DNA from 2 places in the Enterobacter sp. PL_is514 genome. Region 2 is predicted to be linked to the other one. Evidence: riboswitches for the same ligand, from Rfam matches in the RefSeq annotation. Region 2 holds a riboswitch; the other holds the start of a gene.
The links. Region 2 has a riboswitch for cobalamin ahead of btuB (TonB-dependent vitamin B12 receptor BtuB). Riboswitches for the same ligand answer to the same signal wherever they lie in the genome.

Region 1: it holds a riboswitch for cobalamin, as region 2 does, so the genes downstream of both, AC0TNG_RS22665 (cobyrinate a,c-diamide synthase) here and btuB (TonB-dependent vitamin B12 receptor BtuB) in region 2, are expected to answer to the same signal.

The regions. Positions count from the first base shown of each region.
Region 1 covers NZ_JBVPGN010000036.1:500,230-503,645, reverse strand. Annotated here, with positions in the region: gene AC0TNG_RS22665 (cobyrinate a,c-diamide synthase) at 1-1,206, opposite strand, end outside; cobalamin riboswitch at 1,307-1,482, opposite strand; gene AC0TNG_RS22660 (L-threonine kinase) at 1,936-2,802, shown strand; gene AC0TNG_RS22655 (precorrin-2 dehydrogenase/sirohydrochlorin ferrochelatase family protein) at 2,794-3,416, opposite strand, start outside.
Region 2 covers NZ_JBVPGN010000023.1:1,687-5,102, forward strand. Annotated here, with positions in the region: gene btuB (TonB-dependent vitamin B12 receptor BtuB) at 1-1,579, opposite strand, end outside; cobalamin riboswitch at 1,646-1,821, opposite strand; gene trmA (tRNA (uridine(54)-C5)-methyltransferase TrmA) at 1,926-3,026, shown strand; gene AC0TNG_RS01225 (YijD family membrane protein) at 3,116-3,416, opposite strand, start outside.

The DNA.
Region 1 (3,416 bases), on a different contig from region 2:
GGAGAAGTCGGAATAGTGAAACTCATGCCCACGCAGCACCTCCCCGCTATCGGCCAGCAGCGTGGGCTGGCGCGCCTGCGCCTCACAATAGCCAAAACGGGTCAGCCGTTTACCCATCCTGCTGTGGCCGGGGATAATATTGGCCATCCGGTGGGTGACCCCCTCGCTATCTTCCAGCGTGCTGCCGAGGTACATCAGCCCACCGCACTCGGCGTAGATCGCCACCCCGCGCCGATGCGCCTCCCGCAGGCTGGCGAGCATCGCGGTGTTTTCCGCAAGCCGTGCCGCATGCAGCTCCGGGTAACCGCCCCCGAGCCAGACCATCTGGCAGTCAGGTAAGCGGCTATCACGCAGCGGGCTAAAGCGGATAATGTCGACCCCGGTACGTTCAAGCAGCGTGATGTTATCCGGGTAATAGAAGTTGAAGGCCTCGTCATCGGCCATCGCGAGCGTTAAACCGCGCCCGGCGTCCCCGTCAGGGCGCGCGGGCCAGGCGCCCTGCGGTAGCGACGCCATCTGGCTGAGCGCGAGAAGTTGTTCGATATCCAGCGTACGTTCAAGAATGGAGGCAAAATTTTGCCAGGTCTGCGGGTCCGCGGCCGACTCCCGGGCGGTGACCAACCCAAGATGGCGTTCGGGCAACCCGACGCCCTCAACGTGCGGCACATAGCCCAGGACGGGTAGCGTGCAGTAGTGCTCAATGGCCGTTTTGAGCAGCTGATAATGTGATTCGCTGTTGACGCGATTGACAATCACCCCGGCAATATTGAGGGTAGAATCGAACCGCTGAAAGCCCATTACGGTCGCGGCAATCGACGTAGAAACCGCCTTGCCGTCCACCAGCAGAACCACCGGACAGCCCAGCTGTTTTGCCATCGCGGCGGTGCTGCAATAGTTCGGATCGGTGCCGTAGCCGTCATACAGCCCCATCACGCCTTCAATGACCGCGATATCCGCCTGCTGCATATGCTCGCAAAACAGCGCGTTGAGTATTGGCTCAGGAAGCATGAAGCTGTCGAGGTTGCGGGAGGAGGTGCCGCTGACTTTGGTATGCCAGCCGGTATCAAGATAGTCAGGGCCCACTTTATACGGCTGGACGCGTAATCCACGCTGTTTTAACAGACTCAACAGGCCAAGCGTCACCGTGGTTTTACCACAACCGCTTCCGGTACCTGCCAGAACAAACGCGTACTGCTTTGCCGCCATGACCCCGATCCTGTCCAGGGTGGTTGGGAGGTATAGATACACGTCGTCCCAGTCTTTCGACTGTATGATGCATCAGTACAACCCACTTCCCACCGAAGTTGTTGAACGTTCCCGACAGGCAGGTCTTCTGGCTTAGCGTCCTCCTCGCCCGTCCTTCCCAATCTCGCGATCAGTGGTCATTACGGGGTCGTCAGCATCACAGCAGCGGGGGCTGCGGGGGATTGTCACCCCCTTCCCTGCCACAAATGTGGCAAAACCTGTCGGCTTACATTATGAGAAAGAGTTCGTTCTCAAAACAGCAATGCTATTTACGGCGTTTCAATTCACCTTAGGCAATTACTTAACCGCAAATGAAAACCATGCTGAGTAAAACGTGGCGCCAGAATAATTGACGCCTTTCTCAATAACTCAACGTTTTATCACAAAAAATAAAAAGCAAAGATAATCACGCTTAAAATCTCAATATTTATTGTTCTATGACAAGTTATTGCACTACTTGATATTTTTTCATTTTATTGTGATCAAAATTCATCAGGATATTAAAGCCCGGCAAAAACATAATATTGCTGCCCAACGTAAGTCAGTGTGATTTCATTGATGCATTACGCGTTCAGCAGGATCGCAAAATAATATGGAGACTATCCAGGTCGGAATTTGCGGTATATCAAGGTAAGAGGAATATCCTCATGACACTATGCTCCAGAAATTTCTGACCAGTAAGGTGGAAACGTGGCTGTTGCGCAATGCCCCGCGTCGTGCGGTGAGCTTATCCAGGGCTGGATTTTGGGCAGTGAGAAGCTGGTCTCCTGCCCTGTCGAATGGTACAGCACCGTTGAGGTGAGCCACGGCTCACCCGTGGCGGATGAACGCCCGCTGTCGCGCGCGATGGTCGAGCGATTGTTGCAGCACTGGCATTATCCGGCGCAGCTAAGCCAGGATATCCGCATTGACGTGCACTCGACCATCCCGGTTGCCAAAGGGATGGCCAGCAGCACCGCGGATATCGCCGCCACCGCCGTCGCCACCGCCCACCATCTGGGGCGTCAGCTCGACGAAAGCACGCTGGCAATGCTTTGTGTTTCGCTCGAACCCACCGACAGCACCGTGTTTCGCCAGTTGACCCTTTTCGATCATAACGACGCTTCCACGCAGATCGCCTGCCACGCCCAGCCCGCTCTCGACCTGCTCGTTCTGGAAAGTCCGCAAACGCTGCGTACGGCAGATTACCACCGCATCCCGCGTCAGGCGGGGCTACTGGCCGGTGCGCCAGCGCTGGAACGCGCGTGGGGTAAAGTCCAGGAGTCCTGCATAACGCAAAACCCTTATCGGATGGGCGAAGCGGCCACCCTCAGCGCCATCGCCAGCCAGACGCTGTTGCCTAAACCGGATTTTGACGCACTGCTCTCACTGGTGGAGGAGTGCGATATTTACGGGGTGAACGTGGCGCACAGCGGCAGCGTCGTGGGTCTGATGCTGGACAGAAATAAAGACGATGTCGATTATGTGAAATGGCTGCTGGTAAAAAAACAGCTCACCCGCCACTGGCCTGAACAACACCTGCTGCGGATGGTAAAAGGCGGCGTGACGCTACTCTGACAGCAGCCTGTGCTGAATGAGCCACTCGACCTGCTGCCTGACCTCTTGCTCGTGCTCCTGCGCTAAAGCCTGCTGCAGCGGAGCATGCCGGAAGAACGCGGCCCAAAATGCACGCTTGCGCTCCCGGTCACCGCATGCGCGATTAATCCGTTCACGAAGCGTCCCCGCCAGCTGCACGCTTTCCCGCATGCCCGGAGGAAGGTGGGCGGCGACATGCGCTTTGAGGATCTTGCTGTACACCGGCGCGTTGCCCCCGCAGCTCAGCGCAATAATGACCGGCGAATGGTCGATTATGGCCGGTGAGATAAAGGTGGCAGCCGAAGGGTCGTCCGTGACATTGCAAAAGATACGCTCCGCGCTGGCGGCCGCGGCGACCTGACGGTTCACCTGCGGATCGCTGGTCGCGGCAATGACCAGCCAGCACGACTGCAGATACTGCGGCGAAAACGTCGCCGGAAACCACTCGATGTCACCGCTCGCGTGCAGGCTGGCGAGTTCCGGCGTCAGGGTGGGCGCAACCAGATGCAGCACCGCCCCGGCCGCCAGCAGCCCCTTCGCCTTATGCGTCGCCACCTGCCCGCCACCGACGATCAGGCAGCGTTTCCCCTTCAGGT
Region 2 (3,416 bases):
GGTACTTAACCTGCTGTTTAGAACGGCGGGCCAGTACTTCGTTGGTTTTGGCATTACGCGGGTCGACATAATCATAGGAAATCTGATGTCCGACCGGGCCAGTATCGAACTGTGCCGTCGCTTCCACACCTTTAATACGTGCTTCGTCAACGTTGTAGTAACGATACGTATGCGGATCGCTGCTAATAAGATTATCAATGTCATTGCGATAACCGGTGATACGCCAGTTGACCGGTCCCGTCAGGCCTTCAAAGCCCCCTTCCCACTGCTTACTCTCCTCCGGTTTAAGGTCCGGATTACCGTAAGAGGCACTGTGGATTTGGCTCATGGTCGGTGCTTTAAAAGCGGTACCGTAGGAGGCAATGACGCGATAGCCCTCCACAAACTCCCACGCTGCGCTGGTTTGCCACGTGCCATGGTTGCCGAAGTTAGAGTTATCGTCATTACGCGCCGCCGCTTCCAGCGTCACGCTGCTGAACTGCTGCATCGCCGAAACAAAGACGCCGGTATTGCGTTGCTCGTAACCTTTCTCCAGATAGCCCGTTCCAGCCTGGGTCTTCTGCTTTTGCCAGTCCAGACCTGCGCCAATGTTGCCGTGACCGACTTCTACGGTGTTGAGCCATTGGGTGGTGTACTGCTTCACGTCATCCATGGTGGCGGAATCAGCGTAACGCCCTTTCTTCGGATCATAGTTCTGATCTTTACTGCGACCGTAACCCGCCACCAGCTGTGACTGGAAAATCCCCCGGTTGTAACGCAGACCGGTATCCCAGTTCTGGCTGTAGAGCTGGCGAGTATCAGGTCGTCCATCCACCATAAAGTTGGCGTCGTAGTGATCGTAACCGTCATACGCGGTGCGGTTGTCATAACCAAAGCCACGGAAGAAGCCGCTCACGCTGTCGGTAATCTGCTGTTCCACGGAGCCGTACAGCGATTTACTCATAAAGCCATCGCGGTCAGGCTGGCGCGGCGCATCTTTTGCAGCGATGTCAAAACCCCGGGTATAGGTGTAGTTACCGGCCATGGTGATTTTGGTTTTATCCAGCACCTGCTGGAAGGCGCCATCATAGGTCTGGTAACCCTTAGAGCCAACACCCGCTGAGATTTCTGCACCCGGCTTATCACGTCCGGTAATGATGTTAATCACGCCACCAATCGCGTCGGAGCCATACAGGGCTGAACGCGGACCACGGATGTACTCAATACGCTGAATCAGCGAGGTCGGGATTTGGCTCAGATCGGGAACGTTGCTGATCCCGGCGTTATTCAAAGGAATACCGTCAACCAGCACCAGCACATGGCGAGATTCCGTTCCGCGAATAAAAGTCGAAGAGTTCGAGCCCATTCCACCGCTTTGCGCGATATCCACGCCTGGCAGACGTGACATGATTTCCACCACGCTCTTTGCCTGCCAGCGCTCAATGTCTTCACGCGTCACGACGGACGTCGGTGCCAGAACAGTTTTTGCCGGTTGTTCAAAACGATTTGCCGTCACCACCAACGAGTCGGCGCTGTCCTGCGCCCAGCCCGAAAATGCCGTGACGGACAACGCCGTCAACAGCGATACTTTTTTAATCATTGTTAAAGCATCCACAATATAAGAAGGATGCCGCAGGCCTCATCGATAGCACGCGATGATGAAACCAAATGCGACGTGATCCCGGCAGGTCTTCGGGCTAGGTGGCTATATAAGGATGAAGACTTCCCATTTACACAGTGTCTACAACGCTCATCCCGCCAGTCTTTACCGCTGCGCGTCAGCTCCAGATTTACACTGGATTCCCTTTTCACTCTCAGGAGACCGGAAACAGAATGCTACAATTAGACACGTATGGATGTCCAGACAGCTATTGGCCATTAAATCTGGACATCCCCTGAACAATGCCTACAATCGCCGCGTAATTCTTTATCACTCAGGACGCATCATGACCCCAGAACACCTCCCGACAGAACAGTACGACGCGCAGCTGGCAGAGAAAGTTGTCCGCCTGCAAAGTATGATGACGCCTTTCAACGCGCCCGTTCCCGAGGTGTTCCGCTCTCCTGTCAGCCACTACCGCATGCGCGCCGAGTTCCGCATCTGGCACGACGGTGACGACCTGTACCACATCATTTTCGATCAGCAGACAAAGTCCCGTATCCGCGTGGACAGCTTTCCGGCGGCGAGCGAGCTCATTAACCAGTTAATGACGCTGATAATGGACGGTGTGCGTAACAATCCGGTACTGCGTAACAAGCTTTTCCAGATTGACTACCTGACCACGCAAAGCAATCAGGCGATTGTCTCTCTCCTGTATCACAAAGCGCTTAACGACGAGTGGCGCGAGCAGGCGGAAGCGCTGCGCGATGCGCTGCGCGCGCAGAACATCAACGTTCACCTGATTGGCCGCGCGACCAAAACCAAAATCATGCTGGATCAGGACTACATCGACGAGCGCCTGCCGGTAGCGGGTAGAGAGATGGTTTACCGTCAGGTCGAGAACAGCTTCACCCAGCCGAACGCCGCGATGAACGTGCAGATGCTGGAGTGGGCGCTGAAGGCGACGGAAGGGTCAACGGGCGATCTGCTTGAGCTCTACTGCGGTAACGGCAACTTCTCGCTGGCGCTGGCGCGTAACTTCGATCGCGTGCTGGCAACGGAAATCGCCAAGCCGTCGGTGGCCGCCGCGCAGTACAACATTGCCGCCAACCATATCGACAACGTGCAGATCATTCGCATGGCCGCTGAAGAGTTTACCCAGGCCATGAATGGCGTTCGCCAGTTTAACCGCCTGGAAGGTATCGATCTGAAGAGCTACCAGTGTGAGACGATTTTTGTCGACCCGCCGCGCAGTGGCCTGGACAGCGAAACAGAGAAGATGGTGCAGGCGTACCCGCGTATTTTGTACATCTCCTGTAACCCGGAGACGCTGTGCAAGAATCTCGAAACATTAGGCCAGACGCACAGTATTGAACGTCTGGCGCTGTTCGATCAGTTCCCGTATACGCACCATATGGAGTGCGGTGTACTCCTCACGGCGAAGTAATATGGCCTTGTAGGGCAGGTAAGCGAAGTGCCACCTGCCAAAAAAGCCGGATGACGCTTCGCTTATCCGGCCTACAATGACAAAACCCTTTACTCTGGTAACTGGCTCTTACGGCTACGCATGCGCGAGCCAATCCAGAACACCAGCGCCACAGACAGTACCGCAGGGAAGAAGTTAGAGCCGATATCCGGATATTCCGCGCGAACCACGGTGCTGTACAGCAATACGCCCAGAATAAAGCAGGCGGCGGCCAGCCCCGGTAACCCCACCGGCATGGTGCGGTTCAGGTAGCGTTGATGCAGGCAATAAACCGTCAGCACCAGCGCAATAAGCGGGAAAATCGAAAACGGCACGATTGAGCTAAAAATAGCGGCAAACGTACCATTAATG